3 regions of the Allobosea sp. GW821-FHT03A12 genome follow, and region 3 is predicted to be linked to each of the others. Evidence: predicted binding sites of a transcription regulator. Region 3 holds the regulator's gene; each other region holds the start of a gene.
What was found. The regulator PhoB, encoded in region 3, activates phosphate uptake and scavenging genes when phosphate is short. The targets are predictions, from matches to a motif close to TGTCATNNANCTGTCAT.
Positions count from the first base shown of each region.

Region 1: a site for PhoB is predicted at 1,649-1,665, ahead of AC3WLC_RS10265 (esterase-like activity of phytase family protein). Genes of this name have one in related genera too.
Region 2: a site for PhoB is predicted at 1,386-1,402, ahead of AC3WLC_RS25620 (BtaA family protein). Genes of this name have one in related genera too.

Region 1 covers NZ_JBYSVZ010000003.1:560,840-565,574, reverse strand. Annotated here, with positions in the region: gene AC3WLC_RS10265 (esterase-like activity of phytase family protein) at 1-1,593, opposite strand, end outside; gene AC3WLC_RS10260 (hypothetical protein) at 1,730-2,152, opposite strand; gene AC3WLC_RS10255 (helix-turn-helix domain-containing protein) at 2,286-3,107, shown strand; gene AC3WLC_RS10250 (CsbD family protein) at 3,196-3,387, shown strand; gene dnaJ (molecular chaperone DnaJ) at 3,448-4,581, opposite strand; gene dnaK (molecular chaperone DnaK) at 4,714-4,735, opposite strand, start outside.
Region 2 covers NZ_JBYSVZ010000007.1:83,093-87,827, reverse strand. Annotated here, with positions in the region: gene AC3WLC_RS25630 (PAS domain-containing protein) at 1-783, shown strand, start outside; gene msrB (peptide-methionine (R)-S-oxide reductase MsrB) at 805-1,236, opposite strand; gene AC3WLC_RS25620 (BtaA family protein) at 1,453-2,703, shown strand; gene AC3WLC_RS25615 (class I SAM-dependent methyltransferase) at 2,700-3,365, shown strand; gene AC3WLC_RS25610 (ion channel) at 3,412-4,212, shown strand; gene AC3WLC_RS25605 (YdeI/OmpD-associated family protein) at 4,312-4,735, shown strand, end outside.
Region 3 covers NZ_JBYSVZ010000006.1:425,007-429,741, forward strand. Annotated here, with positions in the region: gene AC3WLC_RS24410 (aspartate aminotransferase family protein) at 1-1,122, opposite strand, end outside; gene AC3WLC_RS24415 (GcrA family cell cycle regulator) at 1,669-2,220, shown strand; gene AC3WLC_RS24420 (YnfA family protein) at 2,298-2,618, shown strand; gene phoB (phosphate regulon transcriptional regulator PhoB) at 2,628-3,326, opposite strand; gene phoU (phosphate signaling complex protein PhoU) at 3,467-4,192, opposite strand; gene pstB (phosphate ABC transporter ATP-binding protein PstB) at 4,230-4,735, opposite strand, start outside.

The sequences.
Region 1 (4,735 bases), on a different contig from region 3:
CGGCTTCTCCTTGCGTTCGGGCGCGCCTTCCGAAGCGAGCCAGAAGCCGCCGCCGGGGCGCGTCGCAATCGCTTCGAGGTCATAGGAGGCGGGTTTGCCGTCCCTGGTCACAGTGATCGCGCCGGTGATCGTCGCGGGCTTCTTCGTCGCGTCGATCTCGAGGATGCGCGAGGGCGTATAGGCGCTGTCGGTGACGCTGAAGAGCCGGCCCGGCAGTTCGGGATGGGCGGCGAGGCCCGAGAGCGCACCCCAGCCGAGCGGGACGCCATCGACATCCACCGAGACGATGGTCGGATAGGCGGCCGGCGCCTCGCTGCGCTCATAGATGGTCACGGCCGAACGCGGTCCGTCCTTCTCGCCGAGATCGGCCTCGGAGGCGGAGACGAAGAGGTTGCGCTGCGGGATGGCGAGCAGCCCTTCCGGCGCGATGCCGCCCGGCAGCGCCTGCAGATAGCGCGGCGCCTTGCCCGGCCCCTCATCCTTGAAGACGAGGACGAGCGAGGCGCGCTCCAGTCCGACGAAGAACAGGCGCTCGCCATGATAGGTGCCGACTTCGATGCCCTCCGGCTCGCTGCCCTTGGCGGCCGAACGGCGCTCCGGATAGTGGCCGAGGCGGATGGCGAGGTGATCGACCATGTTGCCGGCATCGAACTCGACCGTGCCGTCCTTGCGGAAGATGGTGAAGCCGCGCGAGCCGCCCTTCCAATCGCCCTCATTGGCGGTGACGAAGCGGTCATTGTCGAGCCAGCGCACGGCATCAGGCTCGCGCCGCACGCCCTTCAACTCCTCGACCGGCTTGATCTCTCCGTCGCGGGTCTTGTCGATGTTCGTGAGGTCGACCGTGCCGGCCGGGAAATGCGTGACGAGCTTGCCGGTCTTGGTGTCGACGATGGCGAGGTGATTGTTCTCCTGCAGCGTCACCACGGCGAGGCCGTCGAGGTTGACGTCGACGAATTCCGGCTCGGGATCGGTCGGCTCGACCGCGGCGATGCCGGTCAGATCGACGACCTGCCTGGAGGCGCAATCGGCCTCACCATCCTTGATGCCGACCAGCGTGAGATTGCCGGCGGGGAGCTGCGGCAGGTCGCCCTTGTTGAGCTTCTCGTCGCGCTCGTTCTCGATAACGATGGCGAGCTTGCCCTTGTCTTTGCTGAGCGCGATCGAGTCGGGCTGGCCGCCGAGCTCGCATCTTGCAGCGACCTGCTTCGTCTTCAGGTCGACGGTGGCGAGATGACCGGCCGGCTCCTTGAAATTGTCGCCGGAGCTGACGACGACGGCGAAGGCGCGCTCGCCCAGGATCACGACCGAAGTCGGCTCGCCGCCGACCGGGATGAAGCCTGCGGGCTTGGGCGCATTGGCGGTGGTGATGTCGATCAGGCCGATCGCCTTCTGCTCGGCATCGGTATAGGCGAGCAGGGTCCCGGCCTCGTTGGCCGAAATGATCTCGGCGACGGTCTTCTTCTTCGCGTCGCGGTCGGCAGGCAGGTTCAGCGGTACCTGGAAGGTGGCGATGCGGTTGAAGGTCGGCTCGGCCAAGGCGGTGCCGCCAGCAAGGAGCGTCGCGAGAGCCGCAAGGACGAGGGGTTGGCGCATGGGACGGTCCTGTTGCGCAGGGTGAGGAGGCAGGCCTTCCGGCTAGTGAGCGCTTGCGACAGTTGCGTGACAAGCCGTCGCAAAGCAAACGCCGCCGCGGGAGAACCGCAGCGGCGTGATCTAGGAAAGAGATTGATCAGCGCAGCGCGGCTTCGGTTCCCGCAACATCGGAGACCGACTTCTTCAGGCCGATCACCTCGAGCTCGGTAACGACGGCCACTGCGGCGGCCTGGGCCAGGACGAAGGCGATGCCGAGCGTGGTCGGCGCGAACCAGCCGGCGACCAGGATCAACACGCTGTCGGCGATCCAGAGGATGTTGACGCCGATCACCGCATAGACGGCGAGCCGCGGCAAGCGCTCCCGGCTGGCGAAGAATGCAAGCAAGGTGGCGCAAGGCAGGAGCACGAGACCGGCGCCGCGCAAGAACTCCGCCGGGAAGCCGAGCAGGCCGGAGAGAGCGCCGGCCCCGAGGCTGAGCAGCAAGCCGGTTCCGGCGCAGGCGGCGGCGTCGAGAGCGAGGGCGTTGCGCAGGAAACGTGAGGACTGGATGAAGGCCATGGCTGTTCTCCGGTTCAGCCCCGTCTCAGCCGGGGCGGTTGCTGATGGAGGCCATGCTGACGAAAGCCCGGCGGCCGGTCGATTAAGCCCGAGGTAATTGGATGGCGGCGCGGCTACGGCTAGCTTGCCCGGCATGAACAAGCACTCGCAGCCCGCGATCGGGCATCTCATTCGCGACTGGCGCCAGCTGCGCCGTCTCAGCCAGCTCGACCTCGCGCTCGAAGCCGAGATCTCGCAGAAGCATCTGAGCTTCGTCGAGAGCGGCCGCTCGATACCGAGCCGGGACATGGTCCTGCTGCTCGCCGAGCATCTCGGCGTGCCGCTGCGCGAGCGCAACGCGCTCCTGCTCTCGGCCGGCTATGCACCGGTCTATCTCGAACGTTCGCTGGAGGATCCGAGCCTGCAGGCGGCCCGCAGCGCCATCGACCTGCTGCTCAAGGGGCACGAGCCCTACCCGGCCGTGGCGGTCGACCGGCACTGGACCCTGCTCGCGGCGAACAAGATGATCGCGCCGATGCTCGCGGTCGTCGAGGATGCCGACCTGCTGCGCCCGCCCGTCAATGTGCTCCGGCTCAGCCTGCATCCGCGCGGGCTCGCGCCGGCGATCATCAACCTCACAGAGTGGCGCGGCCATCTGATCGCGCGGCTGCGCCAACAGATTCGCGCCACGGCCGACCCTCTGCTCGCCGAGCTCCTGACCGAATTGCTGAGCTATCCCGTCCCGGCTGCGCCGATCGCCAAGGGCAAGGCGCAGGAGGAGGCGGAGCCGCCGATCGTGCTGCCGCTGCACCTGCGGCTCGGCGAGACCGTGCTGTCACTGATCTCGACCACGACCGTGTTCGGCACGCCAGTCGACGTCACCCTGTCCGAGCTGGCGCTGGAGACCTTCTTTCCGGCCGACGAAGCGACAGGCCAGGCGCTGCGTGCGATTGCGGAGGCCAATGCATCCGCCTGAGAGGCGGAACCAAAAGTTGGCGGCAACGTTCTTCCACCGAACCGGCGCTACCGCACCGATTTCGCGTCATTCGAAAAGGAAAACGTCCATGGGCAGCACCGCCGACAAGATCAAGGGCATGGCCAACGAAGCGGCTGGCAACGTCAAGCAGGCCGCCGGCAAGGCGCTGAACAAGCCCGGCCTCGAAGCCGAAGGTATCATGCAGGAGCGCAAGGGCGAGGCCCAGCAGGCGATCGGCAAGACCAAGGACGCGGTCAAGAAAGTGATCGACAAGGCCTGAGCATCAGGCCGACTCCGATCAAAGCAAGACGGGCGCCGCGAGGCGCCCGTCTTTTTCGTCTCAGGCGGAGCCGCCGAGGCCGCCAAGGAAATCCTTGACCCGGCCGAAGAAGCCGGCGGTCTCGGGGTGGGTTGCTCCCGAGCTCTCGCGCTCGAACTCCATCAGCAATTCGCGCTGGCGGGCGGTCAGCTTCTGCGGCGTCTCGACCAGTACCTGGATGTATAGATCGCCCATCTCGCGCGAGCGCAGCACGCTCATGCCCTTGCCCTTCAGCCGGAACTGCTTGCCGGTCTGGGTGCCCTCGGGGACTTTCACCCGCGCCTTGTCGCCGTTGAGGGTCGGCACCTCGATCTCGCCGCCGAGCGCGGCCGAGGTCAGGCCGATCGGCACGCGGCAGAACAGGTCGGCCCCGTCGCGCTGGAAGATGGCGTGCGGCTTGATCGAGAGGAAGATGTAGAGATCGCCCGCCGGGCCGCCGCGCAGCCCGGCCTCGCCCTCGCCGGCGAGGCGGATGCGGGTGCCATCCTCGACGCCGGCCGGGATGTTGACCGAGAGCGTGCGCTCGCGGGTGACGCGGCCGGCGCCCTGACAGCCGGTGCAGGGATCGTCGATGATCTCGCCGCGGCCATTGCAGGTCGGGCATGTCCGTTCGACCGAGAAGAAGCCCTGGCTGGCGCGGACGCGGCCATGGCCACCGCAGGTCGGGCACTGGCGCGACTTCGAGCCGGCCTTTGCGCCGGTGCCGGAGCAGACCTCGCAGGTCACCGAGGTCGGGACGCGGATGGTCTCGTTCTTGCCGGAATAGGCCTCTTCGAGGCCGATCTCGAGATTGTAGCGCAGGTCGGCGCCGCGCTCGCGGCCATTGGCACCGCGCGAGCCGCCACGGCCGCGGCCCTCGCCGAAGAAGGATTCGAAGATGTCGGACATGAAGTCCGACATGTCGGCCGGACCACCGCCCCCGCCGCCATTGTCGAAGGCCTGGTGACCATACCGGTCATAGGCCGCGCGCTTCTGGCCGTCGGAGAGGATCTGATAGGCCTCGTTGATCTCCTTGAACTTGATCTCGGCCTGCTTGTCGCCCGGGTTCTTGTCCGGGTGATGCTGCATGGCGAGCTTGCGGAAGGAGCCCTTGAGCTCGACCTCCGTCACGGTCCGGGAGACCCCGAGGATCTCGTAATAGTCGCGCTTCGACATTCAACCAGCTGTCCCTGCGCCGCCCTGCCCCAATCGCGCAGACCGGCGAGTCATGTCCTGCGACGCCATCGCCTTAAAGGAATGGCCGGGTCAAGCCCGGCCATCCTCGTCACGGTCGATGACGAGCGCGCCTCACGCGCTCTTCTTCTTGTCG
Region 2 (4,735 bases), on a different contig from region 3:
AATCTCTGCATCAATTCGCGCGATGCCATGCCCGATGGCGGGAGGCTGACGATCGAGACGTCCAATCGCTGGATGGATGAGCGGGCGGCCCGGGCGCGCGACCTCAAGCCGGGGCAATATGTTTCACTCTGCGTCTCCGACACCGGCACCGGCATGACGTCGGACGTGGTCGAGCGCGCCTTCGACCCGTTCTTCACGACCAAGCCGATCGGGCAAGGTACCGGGCTCGGCCTGTCGATGGTCTATGGCTTCGCCGGGCAGTCCGGCGGTGCTGCACGGATTTATTCGGAGCCTGGCAAGGGCACGATGATCTGCATCTATCTGCCCCGCTACATGGGCGAAGTCGTCGAGCTCGGCGAGGCTGCCACGGACTCCATCAAGCCCGCGCCAGCGGCCGGCGGAGAGACGGTTCTCGTCGTCGATGACGAGCCATTGGTGCGGATGCTCGTTGTCGAGCAGCTCGAAGAGCTGGGCTACACCGTGATCGAGGTGGATGACGGCCCCTCGGCGATGAAGGTCATCGAGACGCAACAGCCGATCGACCTGCTCGTCACCGATGTCGGGCTGCCCCACGGCATGAACGGGCGCCAGCTTGCCGACGCGGCGCGTGTGCGCCGGCCGGGTCTCGAAGTGCTGTTCGTCACCGGCTATGCCGAGAATGCCGTGCTCAACCACGGCCATCTCGAACCGGGCATGCATATCATGACCAAGCCGTTCGAGATGGAGGCATTCGCGCGGCGCGTGCGCGGGCTGATCGACGGCCTCAGGCCGGGGAAGGCCTGAGGCGCCTTTCGGCGTTAGTGGTCAGGATTCCGGCGCGAAATCCATCGCCACGCCGTTGATGCAGTAGCGCAGGCCGGTCGGCGGCGGGCCGTCGGGGAAGACATGGCCGAGATGGCCGCCGCAATTGGCGCAATGCACCTCGACCCGGTGCATGCCGTAGCTGTAGTCCTCGCTCTCCTCGACCGCGCCTTCCAGCGGCTGGTCGAAGCTCGGCCAGCCGGTGCCGCTCTCGAACTTCTTGTGCGACCGGAACAGGGGCTGGCCGCAGCCGGCGCAGGAAAAGGTGCCGGCGCGCTTCTCGAAGTTCAGCGCGCAGGAGCCGGCCCGCTCGGTGCCATGGCCGCGCAGCACCTGGTACTGCTCCGGCGTCAGCTTCTGGCGCCACTCCGCATCGGTGAGCTGGAAGGGGAATTCGCGCTCTGCCGGCTTCCCCGTTTTGGCGAACATGTCCATCAGGCCCATGCAAGGCTCCTTTCCACCAGCTCGTGTTCGATTGTCGCGCGAGATATGGGGATTTGTCTTCCTGATTTCAGCCCCGCGCAACGTGTCCTGTTTCACATCCGCGTTCGGCGGCGACCGATCGCTTCTGTTGACGCCGGCCGCGTCACCCAACCGTCACGCGACTCCTCTAGTCGGCTCGCCATCGCAACGGGCGCGAACGAGGGCCTCGTGACGCAGACGATCCGCGCGGTGAAGCGCACGACGAACCTCGGGCTGACCACCGCCGTCCATCGCAGCAAGCCGCTCTCGCGTGCCGGCATGCTGGAGCGGATGTTCACGCTCGCCTTCTCCGGACTGGTCTATCCGCAGATCTGGGAGGACCCGGTCGTCGACATGGAGGCGCTGGCGCTGCAGCCCAGCGACCACCTCGTCGCGATCGCCTCGGGCTCCTGCAACATCCTGTCCTATCTCACTGCCGACCCCACGAAGATCAGCGCGATCGACCTCAACGGCGCCCATATCGCGCTCGGTCACCTCAAGCTCGCGGCGCTGGCCGAGATCGACGATCACGCGATCTTCCGCCGCTTCTTCGGGCAGGCGCAGTCCAAGGCCAATGTCGAGACCTACGACCGCCTGATCGCGCCGCGGCTGGATGCTGTCAGCCGCGCCTATTGGGAAGGGCGCAACCTCGCCGGCCGGCGCCGGATCGAGCTCTTCGCCCGCAACTTTTACCGCTACGGCCTGCTCGGCCGCTTCATCGGTACGGGCCACTTCCTCGCCCGGCGGCTCGGCTTCGATCCGCGCGTCATGCTGCAGGCCAAGACCATGGAGGAGCAACGGGCGCTGTTCGACCGGCACCTTGCTCCGGTCTTCGACAAAAAGCTGGTGCGCTGGCTGGTGCGCCAGCCGGCCTCGCTCTATGGGCTCGGCATCCCGCCGGCGCAGTACAAGGCGTTGGCCGCCGACGGCGATGCCGGCATCCGCGCCGTGCTGCGCCATCGGCTGGAGCGACTGGCCTGCGGTTTCGACCTGAAGACCAACTACTTCGCCTGGCAGGCCTTCGGCCGCGGCTACGGGCCGGAGCCGGACGCTGCAGTGCCGCCCTATCTGGAGCAGCGCAATTTCGAGACGGTGAGGGAGCGCGCCGGGCGCGTCTCCTATCATCAGAGCGCGATCACGGCATTCCTTGAGAAGCAGCCCGCCGAGAGCTGCAACGGCTTCGTGCTGCTTGATGCGCAGGACTGGATGAACGATGCCGATCTGACAGCCTTGTGGACGCAGATCACGCGCAGCGCCGCGCCCGGCGCCCGCGTCATTTTCCGCACCGCTGCCGATGAGCGTTTGCTGCCCGGCCGGGTGCCGGAGGCGATCCTGTCGCAATGGCACTATCAGGAGGAGCGCAGCCGCGAGCTCGGCGCCTGCGACCGTTCCTCGATCTACGGCGCCTTCCATCTCTATGTCCGTGGAGCGGCCGCGTGAGCGCGGTCGAGGGCAGGGGGGATGCCGCCGGCCTGATGGACCGGATGTACCGTTTTCAGCGGCACATCTACGACGCGACCCGCAAGTTCTACCTGCTCGGCCGCGACGGTCTGATCGCCGGCTTGAAGCCGCCGCCGGGCGGCGCGGTGTTGGAGATCGGCTGCGGCACCGGGCGTAACCTGATCAAGATCGCGCAACGCTATCCGCATGCGCGCTGCTACGGGCTCGACGTCTCGGAGGAGATGCTGCGCACCGCCCGCGAGCAGGTGGCGAAGGCGGGGCTGTCCGAACGCATCACCTTGGCGCAGGCCGATGCGACCAGTTTCGACCCGGAGGCGCTGTTCGGCCGGGCCGGTTTCGAGCGCGTGGTGATCTCCTACGCGCTCTCGATGATCCCGCCCTGGCGCGAGGCGCTGGCGCAGGCGATGCAGGTGGTCGCGCCAGGAGGTGCACTGCATATCGTCGACTTCGGCGACCAGGCGCATCTGCCCGGCCCGTTCAGGGCATTGCTGAACCGCTGGCTGGCGCTGTTCCATGTCACGCCGCGCCGGGATCTCGATGCGGTCGTGACCGAGCTCTGCGCCGAGACCGGGACCATTGGTGGCACGACGCGGCTGTTCGGCGGCTATAGCGTGCAGGCGGTCGCGATCAGGCCGGCCTGAGCGCCGGGGCTGGACGCCGTCGCCGCGACGCTGCTACGCCGATGGGATGAGTGCCGCCGCCGATCCCGACGATAGCAGCAGTAGACGCTCCGGGCTGCGCGACCGGCTTCGGCAGCTCTATCACGGCCGTACCCCGGCAGCGCTGCGCTTCCAGTTCGCGACGCTGGTCGTCGACCTGCTGATCATCGGCTTCTTCGTCGCGACGCCGATGCTGCGCGACCGGCCGGAATTCCTCTGGCTCGACTATGCCGTCGCGATCATCGTCGCCGCCGAGATCGCGGCGCGCTTCCTGGCGTCCTCGAACATGCTGCGGCTGCTGCGCCAGCCGACCATGCTGCTCGACCTCTTCATCCTGGCGACGCTGCTGGCGCCGCAATGGCTGGAGAATTTCGGCTTCCTGCGCATCCTTCGGCTCTGGTCGCTGTCGCAGCGCGGACTGATCTGGGCGCAACTGCGCGAGACGCGCTATCGCGACTGGGAGGATGTGGCGCGGGCGCTGGTCAACCTCGCGACCTTCCTCTTCGTCGTCAGCGGCTTCGTCTACACCTTCTTCTTCATGAGCCGGCCGGGGCTGGAGGGCTATGTCGAGGCGCTCTATTTCACCGTCACGACGGTGACGACGACCGGTTTCGGCGACATCACCCTGCCGGGCATCGCCGGCAAGCTGACCTCGATCGTGGTGATGATCACCGGCATCTCGCTGTTCGTGCGGCTGGCCCAGGCGGTGTTCCGGCCGCACAAGGTGACCTTTCCCTGTCCCGAATGCGCCCTGCAGCGGCACGACCCCGATGCCGTGCACTGCAAGGCCTGCGGCCACCGGCTGAAGATACCGGACGGCGACGATTGATCGGGAGGCCTTGGCATTCCGGTGCTGACATGGGCGGGCCAGATCGACGTCTAAGGGCGGGTTCGGCCTTTCGGCCAGAATGAGACTATTGGAGCAACGATGGCGCCGGTTGTGGTCGATCCCGACAAGGTCCGGGAATTCGAGGATGCCGCAGGCTTTTACAAATGGCTTGGCGAGCATCATGACCGTGCCGACGAGATCTGGATCAAGATCCACAAGCTCTCATCCGGCTTGCCGTCGATCACGCCCAAGGAGGCGATCGACGTCGTGCTCTGCTGGGGCTGGATCGATGGCGTCAAGAAGAGCCTCGACGAGCGCAGCTATCTGCAACGCTACACGGCGAGGACTGCCAAGAGCATCTGGAGCCAGATCAATGTCGACAATGTTGCCCGCCTGGTTACGGAGGGGCGCATGACCAGCCATGGCCTGGTGCAGGTCGATGCCGCCAAGGCCGATGGCCGCTGGGCCCGCGCCTATGGCGCCGGCCGAAACCTGAAGATCCCCGACGATCTCCAGGCCGCGA
Region 3 (4,735 bases):
GATGATCAAGGGCGGCAGCAGGCGCACGACATTGTCGCCAGCCGCGACCACGAGCAGGCCGGCGGCCCGGGCCTGGGCGACGAAATCGGTATTCAGGGTCTTGAGCTTGAGGCCGAGCATCAGCCCCTCGCCGCGGATCTCCTCGATCACCTGCGGATGCTGGTCCTTGAGCTGGGCCAGCGACTGGCGCAGGCGCAGCGCCGTCTTCTGGACATGGTCGAGGAAGCCAGGCGCCAGGATGACATCGAGCACGGCGTTGCCGACCGCCATGGCGAGCGGATTGCCGCCGAAGGTGGTGCCATGCGTGCCGAGCGTCATGCCGGAGGCGGCCTCCTCGGTGGCGAGGCAGGCGCCCATCGGGAAGCCGCCGCCGATGCCCTTGGCGATCGACATGATGTCGGGCGCGACGCCATAGTGCTCATAGGCGAAGAACTTGCCGGTACGGCCGACGCCGGTCTGGATCTCGTCGAAGATCAGCATCAGGCCGTGCTCGTCGCAGAGCTCGCGCAGGCGCCTGAGGAAGCGCATCGGCACCGAGCGCAGGCCGCCCTCGCCCTGGATCGGCTCGATCATCAGCGCGGCGGTCTCAGGCCCGATCGCGGCCTTCAGCGCCGCCTCGTCGTCGAATGGCACCTGATCGAAGCCGTCGACCTTCGGGCCGAAGCCGTCGATGTATTTCTGCTGGCCGCCGGCGGCGATGGTCGCGAGCGTGCGGCCATGGAAGGCGCCCTCGAAGGTGACGATCCGGTAGCGCTCGGGATGGCCCTTCGCGGCGTGGTACTTGCGCGCCATCTTGATCGCGCACTCGTTCGCCTCGGCGCCCGAATTGGTGAAGAAGACGCGCTCGGCGAAGGTCGCCTCGCAGAGCCGGCGGGCGAGCTTCTCGCCGTCGGGCATCGTGTAGAGGTTCGAGGTGTGCCAGATGCGCTGAGCCTGCTGGGTCAGCGCCTCGACCAGATGCGGATGGGCGTGGCCGAGCGAATTGACGGCGATGCCGGCGCCGAAATCGAGATAGCGGGTGCCATCGGCGGTGATCGCCCAGGCGCCTTCGCCGCGCTCGAGCGCGATCGGGGCCCGGGCATAGGTCGGCAGGAGAACGGAAGAAGCGGAAGCGGTGCTCATCGAGCGAAATCCTTGCGGCGAGACAGGAGGGTAGCGCGGAATCTCGGGCCGGGAACGGCAGGGTGGGACGCAAGGCGGCATGATGCCGGCACGATGCGACCCGCCGGCGACATTATCGTCGCTGGCCGTTCCCGCCGTCTCGTCGCGCGTCAAGCCGCATCGAAGGAAAATCCCGATCGCTCAAAAACATAAGCGCCGCCCCTTGAGGGCGGCTGCGTCGTGAGACTATGCAAAACCGGCCCGGCCCTGTCAATTGCGGCTGACCTCGCGGCAGCGTTGCCGATTGGACTCACTGCCGGACCATCTGCGGCGATTGGCTGGGGAAAAGCCGAATTACGATTCGGCGACTCTTGTGGCCGAGTCAGGCCATCTTGTATGGTCTTCTTCGTCAGATACGACATCTCGTGCGGCGTCTCCTGTATCGTCAGTTCCGGGCGTAACGGCTTCCGTTTAGCGACGGGCGCTGCCGGTATCGGATTCCGCCATGATCTCTCCCTATGCCTCGCCGGCTTGCTGGCGGAGCATGACGAAGACAGGTGCAACCCCATGACCGAAGCCGGAGCCTGGACCGACGAACGCGTCGAACTGCTCAAGAAGCTCTGGAATGACGGCCTGAGCGCGAGCCAGATCGCCGCCGAGCTTGGCAATGTCACGCGCAACGCCGTCATCGGGAAGGTCCATCGCCTCGGCCTGTCCGGCCGGGCCAAGAGCCCGGGCTCTGCCGCGCCGCGTCCGCGCAAGCCGGCCGCCCGTCCGCCGAGCCATCCGGCCGGCCACCAGAGCAGTGGCAACGCAGGCCTGACCCGCGGCAACACCGCGCTCGCCCCGCAGTTCGCGCCACAGATCGAAGCCGAAGCCCAGGTCGAACGCGCTCCGGCGCCGGCCGAGGACGTGGTCGTGCCGTTCTCCGAGCGGGTCACGATCATGGACCTGCGCGAATATATGTGCCGCTGGCCAATGGGCGACCCGACCACGCCGGAGTTCCGCTTCTGCGGCGGCCGCAGCGCCACCGGCCTGCCCTATTGCGCCTATCACGCCCGCATCGCCTACCAGCCGGCAGCCGACCGCCGCCGCGACCGCAAGGCCATTCGCGCCTGAGTGGGCGGCATGTTTGGACGCTGAAAAGCCGGCCCTCGTGGCCGGCTTTTTCATGGCTGGAATGAGTGGGAGCGCCCATGACGACCCTGGCGATCTATGCCGCCGCGGCGCTGGCGGAAATCGCCGGCTGCTTCGCCTTCTGGGCCTGGCTGAAGCTCGACAAGCCGGTCTGGTGGCTGCTGCCGGGACTCGTCTTTCTCGCGGTCTTCGCCTGGCTGCTGACCCTGGTCGACAGCCCCGCCGCCGGGCGCGCCTTCGCCGCCTATGGCGGCATCTACATCATGGCGTCGCTGGCCTGGATGGCGCTGGTCGAGAAGGTCGCGCCGGATCGCTATGATCTCGCGGGAGCCGTTCTCTGCCTCGCCGGCGCGGCGGTGATCATCGCCGCGCCGCGCTGATCGAAGCGCTCAGCCGCGCGCAAACGTCTCATCGAAGGCGTAGCCGGCGCCGCGCACGGTGCGCAGCGGGTCCTTGGCGTTGGCGGGCGTGATCGCCTTGCGCAGACGCCCGACATGGACGTCGACGGTGCGCTCGTCGATATAGACGTCGCGGCCCCAGACGGCATCGAGCAACTGCGCCCGCGAATAGACCCGGCCCGGCGCCTGCATCAGGAATTCGAGCAGACGGAACTCGGTCGGGCCGAGATGCAGTTCGGCGCCGGCACGGCGGACGCGCCGCGTCGTACGGTCGAGCTCGAGATCGCCGGCGGCGAGCAGGCCGGCGACATGGCCGGGCTTGGCGCGACGCAGCAGGGCCTGGATGCGGGCGATCAGCTCGGGCAGCGAGAACGGCTTGACGACATAGTCGTCGGCGCCGGTGGCGAGGCCGCGCACGCGCTCGGTCTCCTCGCCGCGGGCAGTCAGCATGATGATCGGCACGCGCTCGGTGTCGCGGCGGGTGCGCAGACGCCGGCAGAGCTCGATGCCGGAGAGGCCCGGCAGCATCCAGTCGAGCAGGACGAGATCGGGCGTATGGTCGCGCAGATGCAGTTCGGCGTCGTCGCCACGCGCCACGCTGTCGACCTCAAAGCCCTCGGCCTCGAGATTGTAGCGCAGCAGCAGGGTGAGCGGCTCCTCGTCCTCGACGATCAGGATGCGTGCAGGCATTACGTCTCGCTTTCGCTCGGAGCCTGTTCCGCAAAAGTGGAAACCACTTTTGCGATCAGAACATGCTCCAACTTTTCAACTGCGCGAATTCTGATCGTTCAGCCGATTCCGGCTGAACGGAAAGCGCGCCGCCCGCCGGTTCAGCCATTGGCCGCCGGCAGGTCGACGAGGATGTTGGTGGTGTCGAGCTTCGGCCGGGTCTCGTCGATGGACTGGCCGGTGACGAGGTAGTGGATGGTCTCGGCGATGTTGGTGGTATGGTCGCCGATGCGCTCGACGTTCTTCGCGCAGAACAGGAGATGCGTGCAGAAGGTGATGTTGCGCGGATCCTCCATCATATAGGTCAGGAGCTCGCGGAACAGCGAGGTGTAGAGCGCGTCGATCTCGTCGTCGCGGCGCCAGACCTCCATCGCCTTCTGCTCGTTGCTGGCGGCATAGGCGTCGAGCACGTCCTTGAGTTGGGCCTGGACCAGGCGGCTCATATGCTCCAGCCCGACCACGGCGCGATGCGGCGGCGAGAACTGGCCGGAGATCGCGACGGCGCGCTTGGCGATGTTCTTGGCGAGGTCGCCGACGCGCTCGATGTCGGCGGCGATGCGGATCGCCGAGATCAGCTCGCGCAGGTCGTTGGCCAGCGGCTGGCGGCGGGCGATGGTCAGCACCGCCTTCTCCTCGACCTCGCGCTGGAGATTGTCGAGGCGCTGGTCGGCGCTGATGATCTTCTGGGCGAGCGCGGTGTCGCGGCGCACCAGCGCCACGGTGGAGTCGCCGAGCATGCGCTCGGACATGCCGCCCATCTCGGCGAGGCTGCGGCGCAGGCCCTCGAGATCGGCATCGTAGGAGCGGACGATATGTTGATCCGACATCGGGCGTATCCTTCGGTGCTGGCTGGCGCTGAGGACGTCAGCCGAAACGGCCGGTGACGTAGTCCTGCGTCTGCTTCTTGTGCGGGTTCATGAAGATGGTGTTGGTCGCGTCGAACTCGATCACCTCGCCGAGATACATGAAGGCGGTGTACTGCGAGATGCGCGCCGCCTGCTGCATGTTGTGGGTGACGATGACGATGGTGAAGTCGCTCTTCAGCTGCTCCAGCAGGTCCTCGATCTTGCCGGTCGAGATCGGGTCGAGCGCCGAGGTCGGCTCGTCAAACAGGATGACCTCGGGCTTCTGGGCGATGGTGCGGGCAATGCAGAGGCGCTGCTGCTGGCCGCCGGAGAGGCCCATGCCGGAGCTCTTCAGCTTGTCCTTGACCTCGTCCCAGAGGGCGGCGCGGCGCAGCGCGCCTTCGACACGGTCGTCGAGCTCCGACTTCGGCGGCTTCTCGTAGAGGCGGATGCCGAAGGCGACATTGTCGTAGATCGACATCGGGAAGGGCGTCGGCTTCTGGAAGACCATGCCGATGCGCGAAC